4 regions of the Roseitalea porphyridii genome follow, and region 2 is predicted to be linked to each of the others. Evidence: predicted binding sites of a transcription regulator. Region 2 holds the regulator's gene; each other region holds the start of a gene.

Region 1 (7,513 bases), 1.7 Mb from region 2:
AGCTGGACACATAGACCAGATGCGCGAAACTTGCCGCGTGGCTTTCGGGAAAACCATATTCGCCGAACCCCTCGATCTGCGAGAAGCAGCGCGCGGCGAATTCGGGATCGTAGCCGCGCTCGACCATGCGGCCGACCATCTTCTCCTTGTGCGCGGTCACCTGCCCGCGCGAGCGGAAGGTCGCCATCGCCTTGCGCAACTGGTTGGCCTCGACCGGCGAGAAACGCGCCGCGACCATGGCGATCTTCATCGCCTGTTCCTGGAAGATCGGCACGCCGAGCGTGCGGCCCAGAATGTTCTTCAGTTCGTCCGGATCGTGTTCCGGCCCGGGCGAGGGATAGATCACCGGTTCCTTCTTCGACCGGCGGCGCAGATAGGGATGGACCATGTCGCCCTGGATCGGGCCGGGCCGGACGATCGCCACCTCGATGACAAGGTCATAGAAGGTGCGCGGCTTCAGGCGCGGCAGCATGTTCATCTGCGCCCGGCTTTCCACCTGGAACACGCCGACCGAATCGGCCCGGCACAGCATGTCGTAGACGACCGGATCTTCCTTCGGCACCGAGGCCAGCGTCAGCGGCCGGTCGTAATGCACCGCGATCAGTTCGAAACATTTGCGGATGCAGGTCAGCATGCCCAGCGCCAGCACGTCGACCTTGAAGATGCCGAGCGCGTCGATGTCGTCCTTGTCCCATTCGATGAAGCTGCGGTCGGCCATCGCGCCATTGCCGATCGGCACCGTCTCGACGAGCGGCTTCTCGGTCAGGATGAACCCGCCCACATGCTGGCTGAGGTGACGCGGCATGCCGATCAGCTCGTCGGCGAGCGCGATGGTGCGCTTCAGATGCGGATCGTTCAGGTCGAGCCCGGCCTCGTTGACATTGTCGCCATCGACCGTCGAGCCCCACGACCCCCAGACCGTACGCGCCAGCGCCGAGGTCACGTCCTCGGACAGGCCCATCACCTTGCCCACCTCGCGCACCGCCATGCGCGGCCGGTAGTGGATCACCGTGGCGCACAGGCCGGCGCGGTCGCGGCCATATTTGTCGTAGATGTGCTGGATCACCTCCTCGCGCCGCTCGTGCTCGAAATCGACGTCGATGTCGGGCGGCTCCTTGCGCTCCTCGGAGATGAAGCGCTCGAACAGCACATCGTGCTGGGCCGGGTCGACCGCGGTGATCTCGAGGCAATAGCAGACCGCCGAATTGGCCGCCGAGCCGCGCCCCTGGCACAGGATGTCACGGCTGCGCGCAAAGCGGATGATCTCGTGGATGGTCAGGAAATAGCGGGCGATGTCGAGCTTGCCGATCAGCGCCAGTTCCCTTTCGACCGTCGCGCGCACATGGCCGGGCACCCCGTCCGGATAGCGCCGCGCCGCGCCCTGCCAGGTCAGTTCGGCCAGATAGCCGTCGACGGTCTTGCCCTCGGGCACGGTCTCGCGCGGATAGTCGTAGCGAAGCTCGTCGAGCGAAAACGTGCAGGCGTCCGCGATGACCCGGCTCTCGGCGATCGCCTCGGGCCAGTCGGCGAAAAGGCGGGCCATCTCGGCCGGGCTCTTCAGGTGCCGCTCGGCATTGGCGTCCAGAAGCCGGCCGGCGGTGAAGATCGTCACCTTCTCGCGGATGCAGGTCATCACGTCCTGCAGCGGCCGCCGCGCCGGCGTGTGATAGTGCACGTCGTTTGTGGCGACGAGCTTCAGCCCGAAGGTCCTTGCCAGTTCGGAAAGCCGGTTGATCCGCGCCCGGTCGTCGCCGCGATAAAGATGCGCGGCGGCGATGTGGCTGACCGGCAGCGCCTCGCGCAGACGCGGCAGGGAAGCGGCGAACGCGTCGAGCCGCGCGCCCGGCACGGCGATCAGCACCACATCGTCGACACCGCCCAGCGTTTCGGTGGCCATCGCCAGCGTGATGTCGCAGGCGCCCTTGTCCTGCCAGGCGCCGTCGACCGTGCGCATCTTGCCCGCCGACAACAGCCGGCACAGGCGCCCGTAGCCGGCGCGCCTCTTCGGATAGGCGAGCAGCGAGGACGCATCGACCAGATCGAGCCGGCAGCCGATGACCGGCCGCATCCGCGCGGTCCTCGCCTCGCCATGCAGGCGGACGACGCCGGCCATCGTGTTGCGGTCGGCGATGCCGAGCGCGTCATAGCCGAGCGCGTGCGCGGTCAGCACCAGATCGACCGCGTCGGACGCCCCGCGCAGAAAAGAGAAATTGCTGGTCACGCCCAGTTCGACGAACGGGGCGGGCGCGTTGGGCGCAAATGTCCCCTCTTCGCCCAGGGTACGCTTGGCCGGGGTGAGCGGGGCTTCGGGCATGGTTCACGCGTCGAGCCCATGCACGAACCAGCGCGGCGGACCGTCGCGCCCGTCGCCGGGCAGCCCCTCGCGGAAGATCCAGTAGCGCCGCCCTTCGGCATCCTCGACGCGGTAATAGTCGCGCAGCCGCGCGGTCGATTTCTCGCGCCACCATTCCGGCGCGATCCGCTCGGGCCCCTGGCTCCTGACGATGCGATGGGTCTGCCGCCGCCAGACGAGCTGCGCGGGCGGGCCGTCGGGCACCGCGTACAGCACCTGCGCCTCCTCGGGCCGGACCAGGAGACGCAACGGGCGCGGCACCCCGTCCGCCGTCTCACCGGTGGGCACGATCACGCATTGCGTGCCCGCCGGCGCCAGCCCCTCGGCGCGCTCGGGCACATGGCTGTCGCGGGCGACGGGCCTGAGCACCGCGCCGGGACCGAGCCGGGCGACCAGCCGATCGATCAGCCGCGCCAGATCGATGCTCTCGTCGGCCGCGCCCACGAGCGCCTGCTGCGCCGCGCCGAGCGCTTCGTGGACGACCGCGTCGAGCGTCATCGCATCGAGCCCGAAGCCGGTGTCGATCCGTTCGAGCCGGTCGCGGAACAGACGGCGCAGATGGGCCGGGTCGCGGCTCGGACGGCTGGTCGCGGCCTCCACGGACGAAGACCCGCCATCGGCGCGGTAGCCGGTCAGAAGCAGCCGCCGCGCGCCGAGCTGGCGCGTGTCCATCTGGCCGGTCAGATCATCGAGAAGGCGATCCAGCACCGGGCCGATCGCCTCGACCTCGGTGACCGGCTCGGCAAAGCGGGCAAGCGCGCGCACCGGCGCGGGCACGTCGTCGGGCATCAGCGGCTCGGCCAGCCGGCCGAACGCCTGATCGAGCCTGAGCGGCGGATTTGAGGGCAGGTCGTTCCTGTGCCGGAAGCGGCGGGCGAGCGCGGTGCGCGGCACGCCGGCGACCGCGCCGACCGTTTTCAGGCCGAGGCGCTTAAGAAGCAGCACCGTGTCCGCGTCCAGCCGCAGCGCCGCGACCGGCAGCGGGCCGAGCCTTTCGGCAAGAGCGTCGGCTCCGCAAAGTTCGCGCGGGGCGGCGCCGAAGCGCGCCAGCGCCCAGGCCGCGCCGAGCGTCGGCGCGACGGCGACGCGCGCGGTCAGGTCGAGCCCGGCGAAGGCGCGGCGCATCTGCGCCAGCATCGCCGCCTCGCCGCCCCACAGATGATCGGACCCGGTCGTCTCCAGCATCAGCCCGTCGGCGCCGTCCACCCGCGTCCACGGACACCAGCGCTGCGCCCAGCGCGCGAGCGCGGAAAGCCGCGCCGCATCGGCCGCCATATCGGCGTCAGCGACATGCAGCGACGGCACCAGCGCCTTCATGTCGGTCAGCCGCGCGCCGCGCGTGATCCCGGCGCGGGCGGCCGCGCCGTTGACGTCGTGGACGAGACGGCCATGGGCGCCCTCGCGCGCCAGCACGAGCGGGGTCTGTTCAACCGGCGCGCCGGGGCCGCGCGTCCGGCGGCGCCAGCTCTGGATCGGAAAGTGCGGCAGATAGATCGAGACGATGCGTCTTTGCGTCATAGCCTGCTTCCCAGAGGCCCGGTTGAAGGTCGCGCGCGCGGAACAGTTCGGCCCGCCAGCGCGGCGGCCCGGGCGCGCGCGGATCGTAAGGATGGGCGAACGAAGGCCGGGCCGCGATGCGCCAGCGCCGCCGCGCCGCCGACAGGTTCGCCCGCGCCGAGAACCGGATCAGCACCGCGGCGGTGCCGGATCGCGCCGCGCGCATGGCCAGCCGCCGCGTGGCGGTGAAATCGAGCGCGGCCGGATCGCCCCAGACCTCGCCGATCACCGCGCCCATGCTGGCGCAGCCAAGGCCTTCCTCCATCGCCCAGAGCACGTCGCGCGCATCGCGCGCGCAGACCATGACGAGCCGGTCGGGATCGACCCCGAAGCGATGCAGGGCGCGGCCGTGCGGCCGGCCCGTCTCGAGCGCCGCCATGCGGTCCTGCACCCACAGGACCGGCCGGCCCGCCGGCAAGTGCGCCAGCGCGAAGCCGGTCGCCGCGCCGTCGCGCGGGGCGGCGAAGATCTCATCGAGATGCGCGACGGCCGGAAGGCCGTCCCGTTCCACCACCCGCTCCGTACGGGCTGGCGAACCCGCCGGCTCAGGCGCTTGCCCTGTCTCAAGCGCCTGCCCTGTCTTCGGCGGCCGATGCGCGCGCTCCGCCGCACCGCCGGAGACGGCGCGCAAACGCGTCAAAAGCGCCTTGGCCGGCGCGGATGTGCGGAACCGTCCGTTCATCGCCTGAGGGGCTCTTGTTCATGATATGTTCCATTGTGCGTAGCACGCGAAAAGAGTCAATCCCGGAATCGGAGCGTGTAGGAATTTATGTTTGATTATATGCGTGACAAAAGTAACGCCCGATTACATATTGGAATCAAAGGGTTACGATCATGACCGCGTCCAGCGATCCCATCTTTCTCAGGACTTGAGGGAGCCCGGCCCAACGCATCGAAGCGTTTCTTCTCAACAGCTTTGCTGTCGCGCTCGCCATTCATGCTAACACCGTGGCTCCGACGATATATGGAGAAAGGCCTCCCTCCCTATATTGCATCAACCTAGGAAGATTTGCCACGACCGTTTCATCATCCTGATTGGCTTCAAACCACCGATAGACTGCATCAGTGAAGACACGACAGAAATCCACCACGCTATAAACGTAGGCATCATTCATTCGAGAATTGGTGAACGTAAAGCCGCTGTCTGGCAACGTGAAAATTACTCTTGCAACGCTGTGTTTCATGTCACCAAAGCGACCATTGTGAAGTACACCGCACCTCATTGACCAAAGATCGTCTGGTGTGACAAAACTCAATCTGTCCCAAGGCAAATTATTTTGGCACCAAGCTTTGTAACGCTCGCCATTCGTGCGCCCATCTTCAGAGTCAAGGGAAGCACAGATGTCAGGCAATGCCACAGTCATTGCCACTGCTAGAAACGGTAGCCCATTCTCTGCTGCGGTGTTTATTTCATTTAAAAGCGGGTAAAGCGGGGAAGACGATTTTTCCATTATCCAGCAATGCCCCATCCGCTGAACCAATTTATACCCAGTCAATGACATCGCACAAGTGAACGTCGGTATAGTTATTCCCGCACTCATTCAATGATCGTATCACAATTCGTCAGTGCGAATTAAGCCAGAGTTCAACGCTTCGCCTTCGACAAACTCACGTACTCCGTTCATTCTCGCAATTTCCATTTCCGTCACGCGAAAAATCTCCCCGCGACTTCGGTGGCCGGCAAGTCGGTGCCTAGATAGCAAAATCAGCCACTCTTGCCACATATACAGCTAGGAATTTATGCCGGATTGGGCGGTATCGCCGCAATCGCAGGTCCGCAGAGACAGACCCGCCGAAATCGGCCCCGGCCGGGCTTGACGCCGCCGGCCGCCGTTCCGACCATGGCGCCGCGCACCATGTCCCGAAAGACCGCCATGCTCCATCCCGACAGGCTTCTTCCCGCCGACCCGGCCGTCCGGGCGACCGCGCGGGCCCTCTACGAACGGGTCGCCGACGCGCCGATCGTCTCCCCGCACGGCCATTGCGAGGCGTCCTGGTTCGCCGAGGACGCGCCGTTTCCGAACGCCGCCGACCTGCTGATCACGCCCGATCACTACGTGCTGCGCATGCTGGCCAGCCAGGGCGTGTCCTACGAGGCGCTGGGCGTGCCGCGCGCCGACGGAAGCCGCGCCGATGTCGACCCGCGCGAGGCGTTCCGGCTGTTCGCCGCGCACTATCATCTGTTCGCCGGCACGCCCTCGCGCGTCTGGCTCGATCACGCCCTTCATGTCGTGCTCGGCGTGCCCGAGCGGCTCGGCCCGGCGACCGCCGACGCGGTCTTCGATCATGTCGCCGCGCAACTCGCTTCGCCCGCCTTCCGGCCGCGCGCGCTCTACGAGCGGTTCGGCATCGAAGTCCTGGCGACCACCGACAATGCGACCGACACGCTCGATGCGCATCGGGCGCTGAAGGCGCTAGCCTTCGGCCGGATCGTGCCGACCTTCCGGCCGGACGCGCTCACCGACCCGCTGCGCGAGGATTTCGCCGCATCGATGCAAAGGCTCGAAGAGCAGACCGGCGAAAATGTCACCGACTGGTCCGGCTTGCTCAAGGCGCTGCGGGCGCGGCGCGCGGACTTCGCGCGGCTCGGCGCGACGGCGACCGACCATGGCGTTCTGGCGCCCGTCACCGCCGACCTGCCGGGGCCGGCCTGCCAGGCGCTGCTCGACAAGGCGAGGGCCGGCACGATCACCGCCGACGAGGCGGCGCTGTTTCAGGCGCAGATGCTCACCGAGATGGCCGCGATGAGCGTCGAGGACGGTCTGGTGATGCAGATCCATGCCGGCTCGCGCCGCAACTATGCGCCCTCGGTCTTCGCCCGCTACGGCCGCGACAAGGGCTACGACATTCCGGCCACGGTCGCCTGGGCGGACGGGCTCAAGCCGCTGCTCGACCGGTTCGGCTTCGAGCCGAACCTTCGGATGGTGCTCTATACGCTCGACGAGACCGCCTACGGACGCGAACTGGCGCCGCTCGCCGGCGCGTTTCCGACCGTGCTGCTGGGCGCGCCCTGGTGGTTCTTCGACAGTCCCGAGGGGATGCGCCGCTACCGGTCGCAGGTGATCGAGACGGCCGGGTTCCACAACACGGCCGGCTTCGTCGACGACACCCGCGCCTTCCTGTCGATCCCGGCGCGGCACGACATGGCCCGGCGCATGGACGCGGGCTTTCTCGCCGGGCTCGTCGCCGAACACCAGATCGGCACGGACGAGGCATTCGCGCTGATCGGGGAGCTTGCGGGCGGGCTTGCGCGCCGCGCCTATCGGACCGGCACGGGTCAGGCCGCGCCCGGCAGCGACCGGGCTACGGCATGAGCGGACCGCGCGGCGGCGGGCACGCTCAGATCCGCGCGCGGCCCTCTTCCACCGCCTCTTCGATGAAGCGCGGCAGGGCGAAGGCGGCGCGGTGCACCGCCGGCGTGTAATAGCGCGTCGAAAGACCCGCCTCGGCGAACCGTGCCTTGAGCGTTTCGAGCGGCACGTCGGCCTTGCCCGCATCGTCGGTGGCAAAGCCCATCGCCATGTGTCCGCCGACATAGGTCGGGATCGCCGCCACATAGGCCGCCGACAGCGCGAACGAACGGCCCAGATCGCGCATCGAGCC
Region 2 (7,513 bases):
GCCCGAATCGGTCAGGATCGGCCTGTCCCAGCCGATGAAGCGGTGCAGCCCGCCGAGCCGGTCGATCCGCTCGGCGCCGGGGCGCAGCATCAGGTGGTAGGTATTGCCAAGGATGATGTCGGCGCCGGCGTCCTTGACCTGATCGAGATAGAGGCCTTTGACCGTGCCGGCCGTGCCGACGGGCATGAAGGCAGGCGTCGCGATGGCGCCGCGCCCGGTCGTCACCGTGCCGCGCCGCGCGCCGCCGTCGGTCGCGTGAAGGGCGAAGCCGAATTCAGCCATCGGGATCGTTCCGGAACAGCAGGCTGGAATCGCCGTAGGAATAGAAGCGGTAACCGGCGTCGATCGCATGGGCATAGGCGCGCCGCATGGTCCCGAGCCCGGCAAAGGCCGAGACCAGCATCATAAGGGTCGAGCGCGGCAGGTGGAAATTGGTCATCAGCACATCGACGCAGCGGAACCGGTAGCCGGGCGTGATGAAGATGTCGGTCGCGCCGGCGAACGGCTGGATGGTGCCCGCCTCATCGGCGGCGCTTTCGAGCAGGCGCAGCGAGGTCGTGCCGACCGAGACGATCGAGCCGCCCCGCGCACGGGTCTGGTTGATCAGCGCGGCGGTCGCCTCGGAGACATGGCCGATCTCGGCGTGCATCCTGTGGTCTTCGGTATTGTCGGCCTTGACCGGCAGGAAGGTGCCGGCGCCGACATGCAGCGTGACGAAGGCGCGGTTGATGCCGGCCGCATCGAGCTTGTCGAACAGCCTGTCGGTGAAGTGCAGGCCGGCCGTGGGCGCGGCGACGGCGCCGTCCTCACGCGCATAGACGGTCTGATAGTCGGCGCGGTCGCGTTCGTCGTCGGCACGTTTCGAGGCGATATAGGGCGGCAGCGGAATGTGGCCCGCCAAGGCGATCGCCGCATCGAGGTCGGGACCGGCCAGATCGAAGGCCAGTTCCACCTCGCCGCCCTCGCCTTTTGCGATGACGGACGCATCGAGCGTGCCGAGAAGACACGCATCGCCGGTCTCGCCGAAGCGGACTCGGTCGCCGGGTTTGAGTTTTTTCGCGCCGCGCGCGAATGCCATCCAGCGGTTCGGCGCGGTGCGCATGTGCAGCGTGGTGCCGATCGTGGCGATCTGGCCGTCGCGCTCGCGGGTGCCTTCGAGCTGGGCGGGAATGACGCGCGTGTCGTTGAACACCATCAGGTCGCCGGCCGACAGGAAGGACGGCAGGTCCATGACGCCCGCATCGGTCAGCGTGTCGCCGCGCACGACGAGCATGCGCGCCGCATCGCGCGGGCTCGCAGGCCTCAGCGCGATGCGGTCTTCGGGAAGCTCGAAATCGAATTCATCGACGCGCATGGGCGGACCGTCGGTCTAGCGGTTGAAGGACCTCCAGGCAGACGACACGGTCGCATCGCACGGAAGTCAGCCCGCCCGCATTGATCAAAGATCCGCCGCGACCTTCATCGACACGATCGAATCGGGATCGCGAACCGGCTCGCCGCGCTTGATCTGGTCGACATTGTCCATGCCGTCGATCACCTCGCCCCAGACCGTGTACTGGCCATCGAGGAACGAAGCGTCCTCAAAGCAGATGAAGAACTGAGAGTTGGCCGAGTTGGGGTTCTGTGCCCGCGCCATCGAGCAGGTGCCGCGGGCATGGTTGGCGTTGGAGAACTCGGCCTTCAGGTCCGGCCGGGACGAGCCCCCCATGCCGGCACGGGCCGGGTCGAAGTGCGGTCCGCCCTGCTTGCCGAAGCGCACGTCGCCGGTCTGCGCCATGAAGCCGTCGATGACGCGGTGGAAGACGACGCCGTCATAGTCACCGGCGCGTGCCAGTTCCTTGATGCGGTCGACATGGCCGGGCGCCAGATCGGGCTTCATTTCGATCACCACCGTGCCCTTGGTGGTTTCCAGGACGAGCGTGTTCTCGGGGTCCTTGTAGGTCAATTGCGTTCCCTCTCCGTGTTTGCTGGTGATGAGCGGCCTATCGGTCCGCCGCGACGGTGACGTCGATCATCCGGTCGGGATCATCGACCGCGCCATTCCGGGCCTGGGCGCCGCGCTTGATGTTGTCGACATGCTCCATGCCGCTGACGACATTGCCGACCACCGTGTACTGCCCGTCGAGGAAGCGGCCCTCGTCGAACATGATGAAGAATTGCGAGTTGGCCGAGTCGGGGTTCTGGGCCCGCGCCATGCCGACGGTGCCGCGTACGAACGGCTCGTCGGAGAATTCGGCCGGAAGGTCGGGCAGATCAGAGCCGCCTGTGCCGGCGCGACCGGGCGCGAACCCGTCTTCCATGTCGCCGAACTGGACGTCGCCGGTCTGCGCCATGAAGCCGTCGATGACCCGGTGGAAGGCGACATTGTCATAGGCGCCCTGGCGGGCGAGCGTCTTGATCTGCTCGACATGGCGCGGTGCAAGGTCCGGCCGCAGGTCGATCACCACCTCGCCGTCCTTGAGTTCGATGATCAGCGTGTTTTCCGGGTCGGACTGGGCGGTCACGGGACCGGCCATGGTCATCGCCAGCGCCATGCCGGCGGCCGCCGCGGTCAGGGTTCGTCGTGTCAAACGCATCAAGGTGCCTCGTTCAAGTGGATCGGGTTCAGGCGGAAAAGCGCGCACGCAGCGCCTTTTCCACCGATGGCGGCACGAAGGGGGAAACGTCGCCGCCCATCGCCGCGATCTGGCGCACCAATGTGGCCGCGATGGGACGCGTCTCGGCCTCGGCCGGCACGAAGACCGTCTCGATGTCCGGCGCCATGGCCGTGTTCATGCCCGCCATCTGCATCTCGTAGGCATAGTCGGTCGAATCGCGCAGACCGCGCAGCATGGCGATGGCGCCGTGCGCGCGCGCGGCCTCAACCACCAGCCCGTCGAACGCGGCCACCGAAACCCGTTCGCCGGCGAGACCGGTCTCCCCGAGCGCCGCATGGATAAGCCGTTCGCGTTCCTCGAAAGCGAACAGGCCCTTCTTGCCCGCATGCACGCCGATCGCCACGGTGACGCGATCAAACAGCACCAGGCCCGCGCGCAGCACCGAAAGGTGGCCGTTGGTCAGCGGATCGAACGAACCCGCATAGATCGCCGTGCGTTGGGTCATGGGAAGCGTGTAGGCAAATATGGCGCGCCTGCAAAGCCCCTCGCGCCCGAAGGCAGGCGCTGGCCGGCCGCCCTCAGCCCGAGACGCAGACGATTGGCCAGGCGCCCCGGCCGGCGACACGCACGATGCCCGCCTCCGCGCCGGCCTTGTCCTCGAAGGCGCGCTCGATTCGCACGCTCACGAGGATTTGCTCGATGTTCGGATCGGTGAAATCGGCGCGCAGCCGGTCGCCATCGGAGAAGCCCTGTCCGAAGACGATGGGTTCCGCATCCGGATTGACGTCCGTGTCGGTTGCATAGGTCGTCCCCTCCGCCTCGATCACGGCGCCCAGGACGGCGAGGACCGGAAGCCGGCCGACCGACAGGAAGACACTGGCATCGGCGCTGTCGGCGCCCGTGCATTCCACCGTGCCGGTGGCGGCGGCCGGGCTCCCCGAAAGGACCGCCAAAACCATGCCGATCGGCGCAATTTTCATGATCGTCTTCATGGATCGCTCCCCATAACCGGCGATCGGCGCGCGCCGTTCACGTTGCTTTGACCGCCCCGTGTGCAACTTCGCACATCCGCATGTCGTTGTTGGAAGCATAGTCGACAACACAAGCAATCGGGAGGTTCCCATGTTCACGATTTACGCAGTGACCGTCGCAGTTGCCGTCCTGACGGGCGCGAGCGCCCTTTCCTTCGGCCTGATGCTGCGTCCGCGCCAGTGATTCCGCGCCCGGAGGGCCGGTAACGCGGCGCGCAAAGGAAATCGGCCGGCGGTTAACCGGATTTTATTGCTTGCGGAACACAACTGGAACAGTTAACGTCTGTTCGACGTTTGTTTTCGTTTGTTTCCGGAATCGCCATGCTGACGCGCAAGCAACTCGACCTTCTGATGTTCATCAATGAGCGGCTCAAGGAGACCGGTGTCCCTCCTTCCTTCGACGAGATGAAGGAAGCGCTGGACCTGGCCTCCAAGTCGGGCATCCATCGCCTGATCACGGCGCTCGAGGAACGCGGCTTCATCCGCCGCCTGCCCAATCGCGCTCGTGCGCTCGAAGTGATCAAGCTGCCCGACGCGATGCAGCCGATTAACCAGGTGCGCCAGCGTTTTTCGCCGAGCGTCGTCGAAGGCGGTCTCGGCCGCCCGTCGGCACCGGCCGAATCGCCGCCAGCGATGCCGCAGGCCGGCGCCAATGACGACCGGGCCGTTCCGGTGATGGGCAAGATCGCCGCGGGCGTGCCGATTTCAGCGATCGAGAACCAGACGCGTGTCCTTTCCGTGCCGCCGGACATGATGGGCAAGGGCGAGCATTACGCGCTCGATGTCGAGGGCGATTCGATGATCCAGGCCGGTATTCTCGATGGCGACACGGTCGTCATCAAGCGCACCGACACCGCCAATCCGGGCGAGATCGTCGTCGCTCTCGTCGACGAAGAGGAAGCCACGCTCAAGCGTTTCCGGCGCAAAGGTGCCTCGATCGCACTCGAAGCGGCCAACCCTGCCTACGAGACCCGCATCTTCGGCCCCGACCGGGTGCGCATCCAGGGCCGGCTCGTGGGCCTCGTACGGCGCTACTGACGCGGCACAAGCGGCCGGTCGACCGGTGGTCGCGGCCGGGTCCGCGCGATCGGTAGGCGGTCAATAGGGTGCCAGATTGCGCGCGGCCCGGCTCCAGCGGCGAGCGTCATGCCAGGGGCGCAACGGCGTCGAGACGGCGTGGCGGACGGCGAGCCTTGGCGAAACCGCGCCACTCTTCTTTGCGGTCCCCGCCTCGGCCTCCAAGCGTTCCGATTCGGACCGGGTCTGCGGTGCGGTTTCCTGCGAAAGCCTTGTTTCATGCGGCGGGTCGGGTGCCGTTCCATTTTCCCGAGTTCGCAGACGACCCCGCGGCGCAGGTCTGATCTCCGCACTGCCGGCGAACGCCAGATCCCGTGCCGTGAGCACGAGCGTTCCGTCGTCGCAGGGTGACTCCGCCGGCGCGTAGGCGAGAACGATCAGATCGAACCGCCCGCAGAGGACGGACGCGTGGTGGTGGCCGCCGTCATGGGCCTCTGCATCGATAGCCTTCAACCCACCGGTCTCCGCCGTCGCGTTCGTGGGACCGTCTGGAAAAGGCGCTGACAGGATCACAAGATCGTATCGCTCGGCGCCGCGCCAGACCGTCGCGATGCAGATTTGTTCGGCGCAGCGCATCGGGGCGACAGGGTCGGCGCCTTGCGCGCGGCGACCGCCCGGCTCGGCATCGGCCGCGCGATGCGCAGGAACCGCCGCTGCCGCGTCCGGGAGCACCCATTCTGCAACACCGTCTTCCAGACCAACCGGCTTGATCACCGTCCGCGCCGCATAGGCCTGCTGCCATTGCTCGACGATGAACGCGTTCGGCCGCGCCCTGTTCACGGCGAGTGCGCCGCTGGTGCCGACGACGGCCATCTGGCGGCCGTCCTCGGAGATCACCGCCAGGGGCAGGTCGCGCTGGCCCATGAACATCGTCGCGGCCAGCGCCGGCAGCACCGCGCCCCAGCGCAGCCACGTGCGGCACACGCAAAACCAGACCATGGCGGCCGTCGCCCACAGCATCGCCGCGTTCGACATGGCGCCGACCATGCCGTCCGGCGAACGGGCGGCGACCCATTGGGCTATGGCGAGGATCCAGCCCGCGCTGGCCGCCATCATCGCGTAGAGCGGGCCATCGACACCGAACGGTATGGCCAGCGTCGCCAGGATCGCCAGCGGCATGGTGATCAGCGAGACGATCGGCATCGCCGCAAGGTTCGTCACGAGGCCCAGAACGGCGACGCGCTGGAAGTGGTAGGCGGCATAGAGCCCGCTCGCCGCGCCGGCGACCAGCGATGTGGCGGCGAGCGCGACGAAGAAGCGAAACGCGCCACTGCCGGCGGCCGCGATCCCCTCGGGCCGCGGTTTCGCCGGGCTTCGGCTTGCCCGCTCTGCGCGGCGGCGGTTCCAGAGGTCGTAGAGCGCGATCAGGGCGAGCGTCGCCGCAAACGACATGTGGAAGCTGGGCCCGACGACGGCGGCCGGATGCAGCGCGATGATGACGATCGCCGCGATCGCCAGGTTGCGTTTGGATATGGCGCGCCGGTCGAGCAGCAGCGCCGCGAGCATCACCGCCAGCATGGTGAAGGAGCGCTGCGTGGCGACGCCCGCCCCGGCCATGAACAGATAGACGAAGATCGCCGCCAGCGCTACGAGCGCCGCATGCTTCTTGACCGCGTGTCCGGCCACCAGCGGACCCGACAGGGCAAGGCCCGCCCGCAGCCCGATCATCACCGTGCCGGCGACGAGGGCCATATGAAGGCCAGATATTGTCAGAATGTGCGCAAGGCCGGAGATGCGCAGCGCCTCGTTGACCGGTTCGGGGATCGCCGACTTGTCGCCATTGACGAGCGCGGCGGCGACCGTGCCGGCTTCGCCGGGCGCGGCCGCGCGGATGCGTTGGCCGAGCCACAGCCGGGCGTTCTGCAGCCGTGCCGCGACGGCCGCGCGCCAACCGTCCGGCGGTGGCGCGGCGACCTTTTCCGGCGCGCCGTAGAAGAAGCCGTTGGCGCCATGGCCGGCGAAATAGCCGTGAAATGTGAAATCGTAGCCGCCCGGCCGGGCCGGACCGGACAGCGGGAACAGCCGCGCGACCCCTTTCAGTCCGTCGCCCGCGCGCACGTCGCTTACCGGGACGCGGGCGGTCACGCGCAGCCGGTCGGGCACGTGCCGAAGCCGCGGCCGCTCGGTCGCCAGCACATCGAGCGTGTAGCGGACCGACCCGTCGGGCCGCTGCTCCATGCGCACGATCCGGCCGGTCAGATGGGTGGTGACTTCCGCGCCGAGCATCTGCGTCGCCTGTGCCATGGTGTGCCATTGCGCCAGCGCCATGCCGGCGAGCAGCAGCACGCCCGTCAGCAGCACCCGCGCAACCGGTCGCGAGCGTGACCGGGCGATGTGCCACAGCAAGGCACAAAAGCCCAGCGCCAGCGGCAAATTGTGGGCCGCCGGTTCGGCCGGCAGCGCGAAATAGCCTGCGACGCCGACGAGCAGCAGGACCGGGACGAGCAGGAAAGGCGTGCCGAACGCCGCCTCGTCGTCGAGCGCGCGCGCCAGATGCGCCGTCCATCGCGCGCGCAGGGCCTGAAGGCGCGGGCGGGCGCGCGGAGACGGTGCGGCCGGTGCAGGCGCCGGGATTTCGGCGGCCGTGCGCTCGGCGCGTTTTTCAGCCGATGTCGGTCTCTTCGGAATTGCAGGCGCATGCAGGAACGCGCGGCATTCGGCCGGTGCGGCGGTCTCGTCCGCTACCGGTTCCCAGCCACGTCGCTTCCTGGTCGTTGTCTCACCCGGACCCGCCACGACGCCACCCTGACGGCCACGTCCTCAGCCGTGACCCCGGTCATCCTGCGGCCGGGCGGGCGCGCTTGCAAG
Region 3 (7,513 bases), 1.5 Mb from region 2:
GTTGAGCGCGGCATGGCCGACCGTCGCCGGGCCGAGCGGCGCGGCCAGCGCGGCGAAAGGCGTGCCGCCTGGGCGTTGCGGCTGAAGGGCTTTCGCATCGTCGCCCGGCGCTACCGCTGCAAGGCCGGCGAGATCGACCTGATCGTCCGGCGCGGCGATCTCGTCTTGATCGTCGAGGTCAAGGCGCGCCCCTCGATCGGCGAAGCGATGGACGCGGTGACGCCGGCCGCGCAGCGCCGCATCATCGCCGCCGCCGACCACTGGCTTGCGCGCCAGCCCGATCACGGCCGGCTGAACCTTCGCTTCGATCTGGTCGCGATCGTGCCCGGACGCTGGCCGATCCACGTGCCGGCGCTGTTCACCGCCTGAACCCGATTGATTTTCGGCCCGCCAGCGGCCACTTAGCCACCACCGAAGAGAGGAACGACCATGGCGCTCAAAGTCGCTGTCCAGATGGACCACATCTCCACCATCGCGATCGCCGGCGACACCACCTTCGCGCTGTGTCTTGAGGCGCAGGCGCGGGGCCATGCGCTCTACCACTATACGCCCGACCGCCTGTCGATGCGTGGCGATGCGGTCAGCGCCCGGCTCGAGCCGCTGACCGTTCGCGACGAAGAAGGCGACCATTTCACCCTGGGGCCCGCCACGCCGACCGATCTTTCGGAGATGGACGTGGTGCTGCTGCGCCAGGATCCGCCGTTCGACATGAACTACATCACCACCACGCACATGCTCGAGCGCATCCATCCGCAGACGCTGGTTGTCAACGATCCGGCCTGGGTGCGCAACTCGCCCGAAAAGCTGTTCGTGATGGACTATGCGCGCTTCATGCCCGAAACGCTGATCACCAAGGACATCGATGCGATCCGCCGGTTCCGCGACGAATTCGGCGATATCATCCTCAAGCCGCTCTACGGCAATGGCGGCGCCGGCGTCTTCCATCTGCGCGACGGCGACCGCAACCTGACATCGCTGCTGGAAATGTTCGAGCAGCTTTCGAACGAGCCGATCATCGCCCAGCGTTACCTGTCCGAAGTGCGCGGCGGCGACAAGCGCATCATCCTGATCGACGGCGAACCGGTCGGCGCCATCAACCGGGTGCCCGACGAAAGCGACACGCGCTCGAACATGCATGTCGGGGGCAAGGCGCTGGCGACCGATATGACCGACCGGGAGCGCGAGATCTGCGCGGCGATCGGCCCGGCCCTGCGCGAGCGCGGGTTCATCCTGGTCGGCATCGACGTCATCGGCGGGCTGATGACCGAGATCAACGTCACCTCGCCGACCGGCGTGCGCGAGGTCGCAAAGTTCGGGGGCGCCGACATCGCCGCCCTGTTCTGGGATGCGGTCGAAGCGCGCCGCGCCGCCTGACGCAACGTCATTTGCGTTCCGCGCCACAACCCGGCACAACCGGATCACAGCTTTCGCGCGTATTTGTTCTTAGAATGTTCTTTACTTGTTTCGCCAGTTGTGCTTGGTTGTACTGCACAGGGCGGTGGCAGGCCGTCTGAAACAGGGTGAGGGCACGGACATGGTCGCACGGGTCGCCACGGTCGCCTTTCAGGGCATCGACGCGGTGCCGGTCGACGTCCAGGTCATGGTCTCGCCCGGCAAGATGGCCATGCAGATCGTCGGCCTGCCCGACAAGGCGGTGGCCGAAAGCCGCGAGCGCGTCCAGTCGGCGCTGCATGCCTCCGGCCTCGCCATGCCGCCCAAGCGGGTGACGGTCAATCTGGCCCCGGCCGATCTTCCCAAGGAAGGCAGCCATTTCGATCTTCCGATCGCGCTTGGCCTGATGGCTGCGCTCGGCGCCATTCCCTCCGACGCGCTGGCCGGCTTTTCGGTTCTCGGCGAACTGTCGCTCGACGGCACCATCGCGCCGGTCGCCGGCGTGCTGCCGGCGGCGATCGCCGCCAACGCGGCAGGCAAGGGACTGATCTGCCCGGCCGCCTGCGGGTCCGAGGCGGCGTGGGCGGACGAGACCATGCCGATCCTGGCCCCTGTATCACTGGTCGGCCTTGCCAACCACTTTCGCGGCACGCAGGTCCTGTCCCGGCCCCAGGCCGCGATGCGCGCGCCGGCGTCGGGTCTTCCCGACATGGCCGACATCCGCGGGCAGGAGACCGCGCGCCGCGCTCTCGAGGTCGCGGCCGCCGGTGGCCACAACCTGCTGATGGTCGGCCCGCCCGGTTCCGGCAAATCGATGCTGGCCCAGCGCCTGCCCTCGATCCTGCCGCCCCTTTCGGCGCGGGAACTGCTGGACGTGTCGATGATCGCCTCGATCGCAGGCCAGCTGTCGGGCGGAGAACTGACAGACCGGCGCCCGTTCCGCGCCCCGCACCATTCGGCCTCGATGGCCGCCATGGTCGGCGGCGGCCTGCGGGCGCGACCGGGCGAAGTCTCCATGGCGCACAATGGCGTCCTGTTTCTCGACGAGTTTCCCGAATTCGCGCCGGCCGTGCTCGACAGCCTGCGTCAGCCGCTCGAGACGGGCGAATGCGTCATCGCGCGGGCCAATCACCGCGTGTCCTATCCGGCCCGGATCCAGCTCGTCGCGGCGATGAACCCGTGCCGCTGCGGCATGGCCGGTACGCCCGGCCATGTCTGCGCGCGCGGGCCGCGCTGCGTGAGCGACTATCAGGGCCGCATTTCAGGACCGCTGATCGACCGGATCGACCTGCGCGTCGAGGTGCCGGCCGTCATGCCCGGCGACCTGATCCGCAAACGGCCGGGCGAGGCGAGTGCGTCCGTGGCGGCGCGCGTGGCCGAGGCGCGGGCCCGGCAGGCCGCCCGTTATACCGCCTTCGGCGCCGGCGGCGTGACCGTCAACGCCCATTGCCCGACCGGCCTGATCGAGGATGTCGCGGCGGCCGATGATGGCGCGATGCAGCTTCTGGCCGACGCGGCCGACAAGAAGCGCTTTTCGGCGCGCGCCTATCACCGCATTCTCAAGCTGGCCCGCACGCTCGCCGATCTCGACGGCGCCGACGGCGTGTCCCGCATTCATGTGGCCGAGGCGATCTCCTATCGCATCGCCGGCGAGGCGCTGGCGGTTGCTGCCTGAGCGACGGCGCGCGTTTCGTTTTCGCCGGCCAGACCCAGCTCAGCCGGTTCCCGTCGAGCCGAACCCGCCGGCGCCGCGCCTTGTTGCCTCCGGCGCTTCGGAGACTTCCACGATCGTTGCGCGCACGACTGGCGCGATGACGATCTGCGCGATGCGCATGCCGCGCGTGACCGCGAACGCTTCGGTGCCGAAATTGACGAGCAGCACCTTCACCTCGCCGCGATAATCGCTGTCGATCGTGCCGGGCGTGTTCAGGCAGGTCACCCCGTGCTTTGCCGCAAGCCCGGAGCGCGGCCGAACCTGCGCCTCGAAGCCGTCCGGTATCGCCATCACGAAACCGGTCGGCACCAGCACGCGGGCGCCCGGCGCGATCATCAGCGGCGTCTCCGCGTCGATGGCCGCGCGCACATCCATGCCGGCGGCGCCTTCCGTCGCGTAGGCGGGAAGATCGAGCCCCTCGGCGTGGGCAAGGCGCAACAATGAGATCGACGGCGTGTCCATGGCCGGGTGATGGGCTGGCGGCGGGCCGAAATCAACGCCGTTGGACGGTTCGTGCCCGCAATCCACCGCTACGGTGTGGCCACCCCCATGCCGCCTTGTCGCTCAGTCGGCGCCGGTCCCGGTGCGCCAGAAGCGCAAGGGCGAAGAGGCGCTGCGCGCCATCAGGCCGCGGGCCTCCAGATCGAGCTGCACGGTCTTGGCCCACCATCCCGCCGTCTTCCCGCCCGGAAACAGCGCCTCGGGCAGATGCGGTTTGGCCGCTTCCCTGACTTCCTTGCCGGTCAGGCCCGGCGGCCCGTCCGGCAGGATCGTCAGCATCGCGGCGCGCATGGCCTCGTACTTCGCGCGATCGACCCGTTCGGTCCGACCGGGTACGTTGACGTTGCGCACTTCGACCTTGTCGGCCATGACCTGCCTCCCCGCTTTCAGAAGGCGGCCATCGTGCCACGATTGACAGTCCATTGGCAGCCTGCCACACACCGCGCCATTCACGGAACCTCCGGCATGGCAAACACGCTCGAAACCGAGGTCGCCCGGCGGCGCACCTTCGCGATCATCTCCCACCCGGACGCGGGCAAGACGACACTGACCGAAAAGCTGCTGCTGTTCGGCGGCGCCATCCAGCTTGCCGGCGAGGTAAAGGCCAAGAAGAACCGCACCCAGTCGCGCTCGGACTGGATGAAGATCGAGCGCGAGCGCGGCATCTCGGTCGTCACCTCGGTGATGACGTTCGAATATGGCGGCAATATCTACAATTTGCTGGATACGCCCGGCCATGAGGACTTCGCCGACGACACCTACCGCACGCTGACCGCGGTCGACAGCGCGATCATGGTGATCGACGCCGCGCGCGGCATCGAGCCGCGCACGCTGAAGCTGTTCGAGGTGTGCCGACTGCGCGACATCCCGATCATCACCTTCGTCAACAAGATGGACCGCGAGAGCCGCGATCCGTTCGAGATCCTGGACGAGGTGGAGGAGAAACTGGCGCTCGACACGGCGCCGGTCACCTGGCCGATCGGCCGCGCCAGGACGTTCGCCGGAACCCACCATCTGGCGCAGAACGCGGTGCGCCGCGCCGATACCGAGGTCGAGCGAACCCCGGTCAATGGCCCCGAGGCTGAAAGCGCCGCCGGCCTGTTGCCCGAAAACGAGCGCGAAGCGTTCATCGAGGAGGTGAACCTCGCCCGCGAGGCCTGCCGCCCGTTTGACCGGGAGGCCTATCTGGAAGGCCATCTGACGCCGGTCTTCTTCGGGTCGGCGCTGCGCAATTATGGCGTCCGCGACCTCATCGACGCGCTTGCCGCCCATGCGCCCCGCCCCCGCGCGCAGGAGGCCGACACGCGCCGCGTCGAAGCCTCCGAGCCGGGCATGACCGCGTTCGTCTTCAAGATCCAGGCCAACATGGACCCCAACCACCGCGACCGGATCGCCTTCGCCCGCGTCTGCTCGGGCACGCTTTCGCGCGGCATGAAGGCAAAGCTGGTGCGCACGGGCAAGGCGGTGACCCTGTCGGCGCCGCAGTTCTTCTTCGCCCACCAGCGCCAGACCGCCGACAGCGCCTATGCGGGCGATGTGGTCGGCATTCCGAACCACGGCACGCTGCGCATCGGCGACACGTTGACCGACGGCGAGGCGCTGGTCTTCCGCGGCGTGCCGAACTTCGCCCCGGAGATCCTGCGCCGGGTGCGCCTGATGGACGCGATGAAGGGCAAGAAACTGTCCGAGGCGCTCGGCCAGATGGCCGAGGAGGGCGTCGTCCAGCTCTTCATTCCCGAAGACGGCTCGCCCTCGATCGTCGGCGTGGTCGGCGCGCTGCAGCTCGACGTGCTCAAGGCGCGGCTCGAGGCCGAGTACGCGCTGCCGGTCGACTTCGAGACGGCGCGTTTTTCGGTCTGCCGGTGGATCTCGTCCGACGATCGCGCCGCGCTCGAAGGCTTCCTTGCAAAGCATCGCAGCGCCATTGCCCGCGACCTCGATGGCGATCCGGTGTTCCTGGCCGAGAACGGCTTTTCGCTGAACTATGAGGCCGAACGCGCGCCCGCGATCACCTTCGAGGCGGTCAAGGACTATCAGGTCACGGCCAGGAAGGCGGCCTGACACAGCTCATCGGTTCTCGTCGAGCCGCTTGCGAATGGCCTGCAGGTGCGGCAGGGCGGCGGCGAGGTGATCGAGCGTCTGCGGGTCGAAGACCTGCCGGACCATGGCTTCCACCGCGCCGATCGCGTCGTTGCGGAATCGGCGGCCGTCCTCGGTCAGGAACACCCGCTTGGAGCGCGCGTCGCGTTCGTTCGCCGCAAGCCGGATGAAGCCGCGCCGGTCGAGCAGCGCCAGCGTATGGCTCATCGTGGCGCGCGTGACCTGGAAGGCCGAGGCCAGTTCGGCCGGCGTGCGACCGTCGCCGAGCCGGACCATGTGGTTGAGCACGGCGAAATGCGACGGGTGCATGCCCTCCGGCAGGACTCGCTGGAAACGCGCCGTACCGAGTTGGTTGATGATGCCGATTTCGTTGAAGAACGCGAACGGGCTCGGCTCTTCGGACGCGGTTTCGGTCAGCTTGCGGTCCTTTCGACGATCCGTGATTCCAGCGGCCAGCGCGGTGTCGGGCCGACTGCCGGTCCATAGCCGATCCGCGCCAGCATTTGAACCGTGCCGCCGTCAGGCGCCAGCCGCCGGTGCACCTGCTGATAGAGTTCGTCCATCTCCTCATATTCCTGCAGGCACTGGCTGAGCGGGTGGAACGCGATGCCCGCGGCCGTCGCGGCGAGGTTCATGCGCACCCAGTCCCGCCCGGCTCCGATCTGGGCCACGCGGTCGTTGGTCCCGGTCACCGTCCAGACGAAACCCATCGAGGTTTCCAGCGGCGCCATGACCGTGGCCATGCCCTGCTGGTAGGCGATGGAGCCGGGGTCGAGCGCCGCCTCGCGCGTGAACAGGCCCAGCGCCTTCATCACTTCCAGCGGCGCCCCCGGCAATTCGATCCCGTCGGGGTTCTCGTTGATCTCACGCTTTCCGATGCGGAACAGGTCGACCGATTCCTTGTAGGTGCGCGGCGTTTCGAACTCGATGGCGAGCGCCTTGCGGCTCATCTCGCGCCAGTATGGCAGATCGGCCGCGTCCACCGTGCCGCCCGCGTTGGTCACGTGACTGCGGGCGGTCAGCATGGTGTCGAGGGCTTCGGCCGGCACCGGGCGTGCCATGTCATGCGCCTCCTTGGCTGAACGGCGCGCAATGACATGGGCGAACAGCGGATCGGCGTTCACGCTCGCATCGGACACGAAGCGCGCAAAGGCGACCGGGGCGCCGGTCAGGCCTTCCGGCGAGGAACCTTCCGGAAACAGGTCGAGGTCGACCCTGTATCCGTCCTGCGCGGCGGCCATCACCATCAGTTCGATGAAGCAGCCCATGCCGATCGTCAGCTGCCGGTCGAACGGATCCGTATGCGGCAACTGCCTTTCCGGGTCGAAGCCGATCGAAACACGGTCGTCACCGACGAGTTCGACGGTCCAGGGCTGGCGATTGTGCGGATTGGGCGCCAGGATCGCGAAGGACAGGGCCCGCATGCGCGGGTCTTCATAGTCCGGCGCCCCGGCGCGATCCCAGGGTTCGAGCGCGTCGGTGGGCGTGCGGGTGAGCGCGAACGCGGTCGCCGATGCGCCCGCGGCGACGACAATGCCGCCACCGGCGAGCATCAGGAATTTTCTGCGGTTCAGGGATGACATGTCAGGCTCCAATAGTTCGATATCGAACCAATATAGTAAGGCATCGAATTAAGCAAGCCGTTTGTCGATCACCGCTCGTCGTCGAGAGAGAAGTTGGAGCGCGTTCCCTTGAACGGCCCTTGGCCGGAACCGTATTCCGCCATCGGGACCTGGCGCGCATCGGCTTGGCTCGCAACGCGCGTCGGTCGGCCTTAGCCTTTCGTCGAGGCCGGCCGGATTTGCC
Region 4 (7,513 bases), 1.7 Mb from region 2:
GTCAGTCGCCTTCACCCGGTTCGGCGGAGAAGAACGCCTCGAACTTGCCGGGCTTACCGTCATAGTCGTCGGCGTCCGGCATCGGGTCCTTCTTGACCGTGATGTTGGGCCATTTGTCGGCATATTCGGTGTTGATCTTCAGCCATTGGTCGAGCCCCGGCTCGGTGTCCGGCTTGATCGCATCGGCCGGGCATTCGGGCTCGCAGACCCCGCAGTCGATGCATTCGTCGGGATGGATGACGAGCATGTTCTCGCCTTCGTAGAAACAGTCGACCGGACACACCTCGACGCAGTCCGTGTATTTGCAGCGGATGCAATTGTCGGTCACGATGTAGGTCACGGTGTCACTCCAAGTTTACACGCCGCAAAGTTGACTTAAAAGGTTCTGTTATCTCGCACAAGGCTTGGCGGCATGCTAGATCCGCGTCTCCGGATGACGCTTCCGGCTGGCTCGGTGATTGTCCCCTGCGCGACCGCGCAACGGGCTTTCACCACGAGTTTCCGTTTGGATCAAGCTTGTCCAGCGCCCGGCGCTCCTTCTTGGTCGGGCGACCGGTACCGGGCTCGCGGCGCAGCGCCGGCGCATCGAGCGGCGAGGCCGGCCGTTCCGGCGGCGGCGGACTGAGGTCCTCGTACAGCAGCCGGGCCTCGCGCGCAGGTCCGCGCCGGGTGCCGCAGTCGACGACCCGGTAGACCAGCACACGGCGTCCGGTGTTGATCGTCAGCACGTCGTCGGGACGCACGGACCGGCTGGGCTGGGTGATCTTGTCGGAATTGACCCGGACGGCGCCGCTGCCGACCATCTTCGCCGCCAGCGCGCGCGACTTGACCACCCGGGCAAAGAACAGCCAGCGATCGACACGCTGCCGGTCCGGACCGGGCGCCGGCAGGCGGGGTTCGGCCTGCCCGGCCTCGCTCATTTGCCGAGCTGATCCTTGAGCGCCTGGAGCTTGGCGAACGGCGAGTCCGGATCGGCGGCCTTTTCGCGCCGGGGCGGTCCGGCGGTCGCCGTGCGCGGCCCCTTGTCGCCCGGCTTGCCGCCCTTGCGCGGCCGCTTGCCCTTGGCGTGCCTTTCGCCCTCGTGCGGCGGCTTGCCCTGCCGTCCGTCGGGCCGGCCGGGACCATCGCCCTTCCGGTTTCCGCGCTGGCCGGGACGCCGGTCGCCGCGCCGTCCGACCGATCCCTGCCGCCAGATGAGCACGGGTTCGGGTTCGGCCGGCGTCTCGTCGACGGGTGCGGCCACCTCCGCCTTGGCAGCCCCTTGCTCGGCCGCCGGAGGCTCGGCGTCCACGGGTGTGGTCTCCGGGGTCTGCGTCGAGGCCGTGCCTGCGGGGGGTTCGGCCGGCGCCTGCCCGCCGCCGTGCGTACCGGCTCCATTGGCGGAAGCCTCGACCGGCTTCTCGGCTTCGGCGGCGATTGCCGTTTCCGGAGCGGGCTCCGTCACGTCGGCGGATGGCGACGATGGCGCGTCCGTCGCAGCAGGCTCCGCCTCCGGCTGCTGCTGCGAAGCCGCCGGGGCTTCCGGCTCGGCCGGCTTCGGCGCATGTTCGGCGCGCAGGTCGGCAAGATGCCGCTCGGCGTCCGCTGCATCGACGCTTTCGTGCCGGTAGCCGAGCGCCTTGAGCACCTCGGTCATGTCGGCCATCGTCGCGCCCAGGATCGACAGCATCGCCGGCGTCACGACGAACCGTCCGCCACCATAGGCGCCCTCGGGGAGCGTCTCGCCGCCGGGCTTGAAGAAGATGCAGGGACGGATCAGGTCGGCCAGCCGCTCGAGAATGTCAACGCGCACCGCGCGCGGGCCGAGGTGACGATAGCCGGCAAGCTTGAAGAACTCCGGATCGAAGCCCTGATCGGTGACGAGCGATGTGCGCCCGCTGGCCAGAAGGTCGACCACGTCGCCATAACCCGGCTTGTCGATCCCGTCGTTCTGCAGCGCCCAGAGCAGCGTCATCAGCCCAGCGGGCGCCGGCTTGATCAGGGCCGGCACGAAGATGTGATAGAAGCCGAAACGCACGCCGTATCGGCGCAGCGCCGCGCGCCCGTCCTGATCGAGCGACTTGATATCGCCGGCGATCTCGCGGCGCTGGACGATCCCGAAATTCTCGATCAGCCGGAAGGCGATGCCGCGCGCGATGCCCGAAAGCTCATCCGCCTTCTTAAGGTCGGTCAGCGGCTTCAGATGGGTTTCGATATGATGGGTGACGAACCGCTCGGCGCGCGCCCGCACCTTGTCGAGCGCAGCGCCGTTGAGCTGCTCGTCTGCGAACAGGATCAGACGGGGAGAAAGCCACTCCTCGCCGGCGGTCAGCGAGCCGACCGGCGCGCCCAGCCAGCGCAAGAGCCCGTCGCGACCGATCGCCAGGTCGCCATTGGGGGCAGCGGCGAACCGTTCGGCGCGCGCCTCGAACTCGCCGGCCAGCGCCTTCTGCGCCGCCGCGCGAACCGCCTTGGCGTCCTCGCCCTGGGCGGCCTGGTCGGCGGTGAAGCGGAACCCTTCCAGCTTCCCCACATGGTGGCTCTCGACGTTTACGTCTCCGGCCTGACTGATTTCCGCTTGCATGGTCCCGTTCTCTTTCAGGCGCTTCATGAGCACAGATGTCCTGCGATCAACGAACCGTTTCGTCAAGCGCTCGTGCAGCGCGTCGGAGAGTTTGTCCTCGATGGCGCGGGTGCGCTCCTTCCAGTGATCGGGATCGGCGAGCCAGCCGGTCTGGTGCGAAACATAGGTCCACGTGCGGATCTGCGCGATGCGGTGCGAGAGCGTGTCGATCTCGCCGTCGGTGCGGTCGGCGCGCCGCACCTGTTCGGCCATGAAGTCCTCGTCGACGTGCCCGTGCCGCACCAGATCGAGGAAGATCGAGGAGATGATGTCGGCATGCTGCGCCGGGGCGATCTTGCGATAGTCCGGCAGCGCGCATACGTCCCAGAGCCGCGCAACCGCGGCCGGCGTCCGGCAGAGCCTTGCAACCGTTTCGTCCCGCGACAGGAATTCGAGCGCTCTCTGGTCGACCGCCGGCAGGGCCCGCGTCAGCCCCGGCATCGTCGGCGGCTCGTCGAGCGAGGCCTTGAGCGCATCGATCGAGGCGAAATCGAGTTGCCGGTTGCGCCATTGCAGCACCCGCAGCGGGTCGAACTCGTGGCCTTCGATCCGCTCGACCAGTTCGTCGTCAAGCGGCGGCACGCGGGCCGACACGCCGAAGGTTCCGTCGCGCACGTGCCGGCCGGCGCGTCCGGCGATCTGCGCCATCTCCGGCGGGGTCAGGTCGCGGAAGGTGTGGCCGTCAAATTTGCGCAACTGGGCGAACGCAACGTGATCGACGTCGAGGTTCAGGCCCATGCCGATCGCGTCCGTGGCGACCAGATAGTCGACATCGCCGGACTGGAACAGATCGACCTGGGCGTTGCGCGTGCGCGGCGAGAGAGCGCCCATGACGACCGCCGCGCCGCCGCGCTGGCGTCGGATCAGTTCGGCCACCGCGTAAACCTCGTCGGCGGAGAAGGCGACGATCGCCGAACGGCGCGGCAGCCGCGTGAGCTTGGCCGGGCCGGCATAGGCAAGATGCGACATGCGCGGCCGCGAGGTGATGGTGACGCCCGGCAGGAGCTGGCGCAGCATCGGGGCGATCGTCGCCGCGCCGAGCAGCAGCGTTTCCTCGCGGCCGCGCACGTTCATCAGCCGGTCCGTGAAGACGTGGCCCCTCTCCAGATCGCCGGCGAGCTGCACCTCATCGATTGCGACGAACGCCGCGTCCGTCTCGCGCGGCATCGCTTCGACCGTGCACACCGTGAACCGCGACTTGTCCGGCACAATCTTTTCCTCACCGGTCACCAGCGCGACGCTGCCCGCCCCGACGCGATCGGCGACGCGGCCATAGACCTCGCGCGCCAGCAGCCGCAGCGGCAGGCCGATCACGCCCGAGGAGTGGGCAACCATGCGCTCGATGGCCAGATGCGTCTTGCCCGTGTTGGTCGGCCCCAGCACGGCGTGAACGCCATGACCGGAGACCGATCGCGGGGCTTGACGGGACGGGAAGGAATTGAACGAGGCGTGTTCGGTGAGCATGGGGCCGGATCGCGTGATGCCGCGCAGATAGGGCTCGCAGCCCGGCGATACCATGGCAAGGGGCAAAATGCAGGTTGCAAAAGGGCCGATCCCTGGGCGGGATGGCAACCTTGAGTCTGCACGCGTTAACAACCGGAACGAGTCTGGAACGAATCGCCGACGAATCGCTGACTCGCATGGGTTGCAGATTTGTTCCCTACCAGATGTGGGTCGCGCCGCCCGCGCGCATACCAGCCCTAGTCGCGGTGGACCGCGCCATCGACGCTTCACGAACATGGCCGTTAACCAATGGCGCCAAAGCCCGCCACGGCCTGCCCTGGGCAAGCTAACAGATTGAATTGCAATGGTTTTGTTTACGCTCTGTTAACCATGTTCGAACGCCTCGGGCGCCGTTTCCGTTAAGGTTCGGAACCGGAAGGGAACGAATCGGCGACGAATCGCTGATCGGACGATGTTCGCGTTTCATTCTCACCATATGTTGTGCGCCGCCTCACCGCGACAACACAACCATAGCGATTCATTCCGCGCCTTGAGGGCTGGATCCGGCGGCTGGCGTTAACTTCTGACGGATTTCATGTGACCTTATTGACACGTGACCATATTGTCACTTATAGGTCGCTCATGGATGCGATTTTCAAGGCGCTTGCCGACGAAACCCGGCGCAATCTGCTCGACATGCTTCGCGAGCGTGACGGACAGACCCTGTCGGAACTCGAGCAGCAAATGGGCATGACGCGCTTCGGCGTGATGAAACATCTCAAGGTGCTTGAGGACGCATCCTTGGTGGTCACGCGGCGATCCGGACGCTTCAAGCACCACTATCTGAACGCGGTTCCACTCCAGCAGGTCATCGACCGGTGGATCGAGCCGCTCGTGCAAAAGCCGATGGCGAGGATGGCCCTCGACCTCAAGGCGCAGTTGGAAGGAACCGGACCGATGACGACAACCAATGACGGCCCACCCGATTTCGTGCTGGAGACCTATATCAGGACGACCCCCGAAACGCTCTGGGATGCGCTCACCGACGGCGGCAAGACCCCGCATTTCTACATCGCCGGCGCCCGCCTGAAGAGCGATCTGAAAAAGGGCGGCCGCTTCGACTATCTCGGCCCCGACGGCAGCCTCATGCTCGGCGGCGAGATCCTTGCGATCGACCCGCCCCGGCGTCTCGAAGCGACGTTCGAGCCCGGCTGGGGCGAGGACAAGAAACCCTCGCGCTGCGTCTACGAGATCGAAAAGCAGGGCGATGCGTGCAAGTTCACCATCCTGCACTACGGCCTGCCCGCCGGTCAGGAGGGCGTGCGCGAAGGATGGGCCCGGATCGCCTCGAGCCTGAAGACCTGGATCGAGACCGGTCAGCCCGCCGCCTTCACCAACGCCGCCTAGCTGCCCTGGCCGCGCACGGAAAGCGCCGCATCGATCAGTGCGAACGCATCCGGGCTCGCCCAGTGGGCGGGCCCGTTCATGTTGGCGATCACGCAATCGTTCTCGTCGATCAGCAGCGTCACCGGCAGGCCCAGCGCCAGCCCCTCGCGCCGCAACGTGTTGAACACGCCGATCGTCGGATCGTGGTAGAAGGCCAGATCGTCGACGCCGATCTCCTCGAGGAACGCGCGGGGCTTTTCGTCCGAGCCGCCATCGACGGAGATCGCCACCACTTCGAAATCATCGCCGCCGCGTTCGACCTGCAGCTCCTCCAGCCAAGGCATCTCCTCGCGGCACGGCGCGCACCAGGTGGCCCACAGATTGACGAGCCGCAGCTTGCCGCCCGTATCGGCCATCGTGATCGGCGCGCCGGACCCGTCGTTGAAGGCCAGCGCCGACAGGTTTTCGGGATCGTCGCGCAGGCCCATGGCGGCCACGTCCCCCGTCAGATAGGGCTCGATCGCCGTGGCATAGGCCCCGTTGCAGGCGCCGGCGGCCTGCTGGCCGTTGTCAGAGGCGCCCCCGCTCCCGTATACGCCGGCGGAACCGAGCGCCGCGGCGACGGCGACGACAAGGGCGGCGATCACGCCCATCGTCAGGCCGCGGCGGCCCTTGCTGCTCTTGTCCTGCTCCGGAGACGGATTGTCCATGTCGCATTCATCCAATTCAAAGGGCGGCGCCGAGGCGGCGTCCAACCAGATGTGGGGCGGCCGCTTCGCCTCCGGCCCCGCCGCCGTCATGGAGGAGATCAACGCCTCGATCGGTTTCGATCGTGCGCTCTACAGCCAGGACATTGACGGGTCCATCGCCCATGCCACCATGTTGGCGGCGACCGGCGTCATTTCCAGTGCCGACCGCGATGCCATCATCGACGGTTTGACCACGATACGGTCGGAAATCGAGGCGGGCACGTTCACTTTTTCGCGCGCGCTCGAGGACATCCACCTGAACATCGAGGCGCGGCTGACCGAACTGATCGGCCCGGCCGGCGGGCGTTTGCACACGGCGCGGTCGCGCAACGACCAGGTCGCGCTCGATTTCCGCATGTGGGTGCGCGACGAATTGCGCCGCACCGAAGCGGCGCTCAAGGCGCTGATCGGCGCGTTCCTGGGCCGCGCCGAGGAACATGCGCGCACCGTCATGCCCGGCTTCACCCATCTGCAGACGGCGCAGCCGGTGACCTTCGGCCATCACTGCATGGCCTATGTGGAAATGTTCGGCCGCGACCTGTCGCGCGTGCGCGACGCGCTGGAACGGCTCGACGAATGCCCGCTCGGCGCGGCCGCGCTGGCCGGCACCGGCTTTCCGATCGACCGGCAGATGACCGCCGAGGCGCTCGGATTTTCCGGTCCGACGCGCAACTCGATCGACACGGTCTCCGACCGGGATTTCGCGCTCGAATTCCTGTCGGTCGCCTCGATCTGCGCCACGCACCTGTCGCGGCTGGCCGAGGAGATCGTCATCTGGTCGACGCCGCAATTCGGCTTCGTGACCCTGTCGGACGCCTTCTCGACCGGCTCGTCGATCATGCCGCAGAAGAAGAACCCGGACGCGGCCGAACTGGTCCGGGCGAAAACCGGCCGGATCAACGGCGCGTTCGTCGCGCTGTCGACCGTCATGAAGGGCCTGCCGCTCGCCTATTCCAAGGACATGCAGGAAGACAAGGAACAGCTGTTCGATGCCGCCCGGGCGCTCGACCTGGCGCTCGCGGCGATGACCGGCATGGTCGCCGACCTGAAGGTCGACGAAAAGGCGATGAAGAAGGCCGCAGGCGCGGGCTATTCGATCGCCACCGATCTGGCCGACTGGCTGGTGCGGGAACTGGGCCTGCCGTTCCGCGAGGCCCATCACGTCACCGGCCGCGCGGTGGCGCTTGCCTCCGAGCGCGGCGTCGGGCTCGAAAGACTGTCGCTCGACGATCTGCGCACGATCCACGACGGCATCACCGCAGATGTCTTCTCGGTTCTGACTGTGACCAGATCCGTCGCCAGCCGCACCAGCTTCGGCGGCACCGCGCCGCGC

Evidence for each region. The regulator LexA, encoded in region 2, represses DNA repair genes until DNA is damaged. The targets are predictions, from matches to a motif close to TGTTCNNNNTGTGTTCNG.
Region 1: a site for LexA is predicted at 4,608-4,625, ahead of E0E05_RS17010 (ImuA family protein). Genes of this name have one in related genera too.
Region 3: a site for LexA is predicted at 1,450-1,467, ahead of E0E05_RS01585 (YifB family Mg chelatase-like AAA ATPase). Genes of this name have one in related genera too.
Region 4: a site for LexA is predicted at 4,200-4,217, ahead of E0E05_RS00375 (helicase-related protein). Genes of this name have one in related genera too.

What each region holds. Positions count from the first base shown of each region.
Region 1 is NZ_CP036532.1:3,475,111-3,482,623, forward strand. Features, by position in the region: gene E0E05_RS17000 (error-prone DNA polymerase) at 1-2,314, opposite strand, end outside; gene E0E05_RS17005 (Y-family DNA polymerase) at 2,318-3,871, opposite strand; gene E0E05_RS17010 (ImuA family protein) at 3,780-4,421, opposite strand; gene E0E05_RS17015 (hypothetical protein) at 4,846-5,451, opposite strand; gene uxaC (glucuronate isomerase) at 5,767-7,224, shown strand; gene speE (polyamine aminopropyltransferase) at 7,250-7,513, opposite strand, start outside.
Region 2 is NZ_CP036532.1:1,794,846-1,802,358, reverse strand. Features, by position in the region: gene tgt (tRNA guanosine(34) transglycosylase Tgt) at 1-282, opposite strand, end outside; gene queA (tRNA preQ1(34) S-adenosylmethionine ribosyltransferase-isomerase QueA) at 275-1,354, opposite strand; gene E0E05_RS08810 (peptidylprolyl isomerase) at 1,439-1,945, opposite strand; gene E0E05_RS08805 (peptidylprolyl isomerase) at 1,983-2,576, opposite strand; gene coaD (pantetheine-phosphate adenylyltransferase) at 2,605-3,102, opposite strand; gene E0E05_RS08795 (hypothetical protein) at 3,176-3,577, opposite strand; gene lexA (transcriptional repressor LexA) at 3,950-4,666, shown strand; gene E0E05_RS08785 (ComEC/Rec2 family competence protein) at 4,727-7,441, opposite strand.
Region 3 is NZ_CP036532.1:322,477-329,989, forward strand. Features, by position in the region: gene rsmI (16S rRNA (cytidine(1402)-2'-O)-methyltransferase) at 1-5, shown strand, start outside; gene E0E05_RS01575 (YraN family protein) at 13-369, shown strand; gene gshB (glutathione synthase) at 430-1,374, shown strand; gene E0E05_RS01585 (YifB family Mg chelatase-like AAA ATPase) at 1,535-3,067, shown strand; gene dut (dUTP diphosphatase) at 3,107-3,568, opposite strand; gene E0E05_RS01595 (DUF6958 family protein) at 3,671-3,976, opposite strand; gene E0E05_RS01600 (peptide chain release factor 3) at 4,073-5,668, shown strand; gene E0E05_RS01605 (MarR family winged helix-turn-helix transcriptional regulator) at 5,675-6,016, opposite strand; gene E0E05_RS01610 (Acg family FMN-binding oxidoreductase) at 6,121-7,290, opposite strand.
Region 4 is NZ_CP036532.1:75,278-82,790, forward strand. Features, by position in the region: gene fdxA (ferredoxin FdxA) at 2-340, opposite strand; gene E0E05_RS00370 (RNA-binding S4 domain-containing protein) at 489-920, opposite strand; gene E0E05_RS00375 (helicase-related protein) at 917-4,066, opposite strand; gene E0E05_RS00380 (ArsR/SmtB family transcription factor) at 4,643-5,452, shown strand; gene tlpA (thiol:disulfide interchange protein TlpA) at 5,449-6,141, opposite strand; gene argH (argininosuccinate lyase) at 6,140-7,513, shown strand, end outside.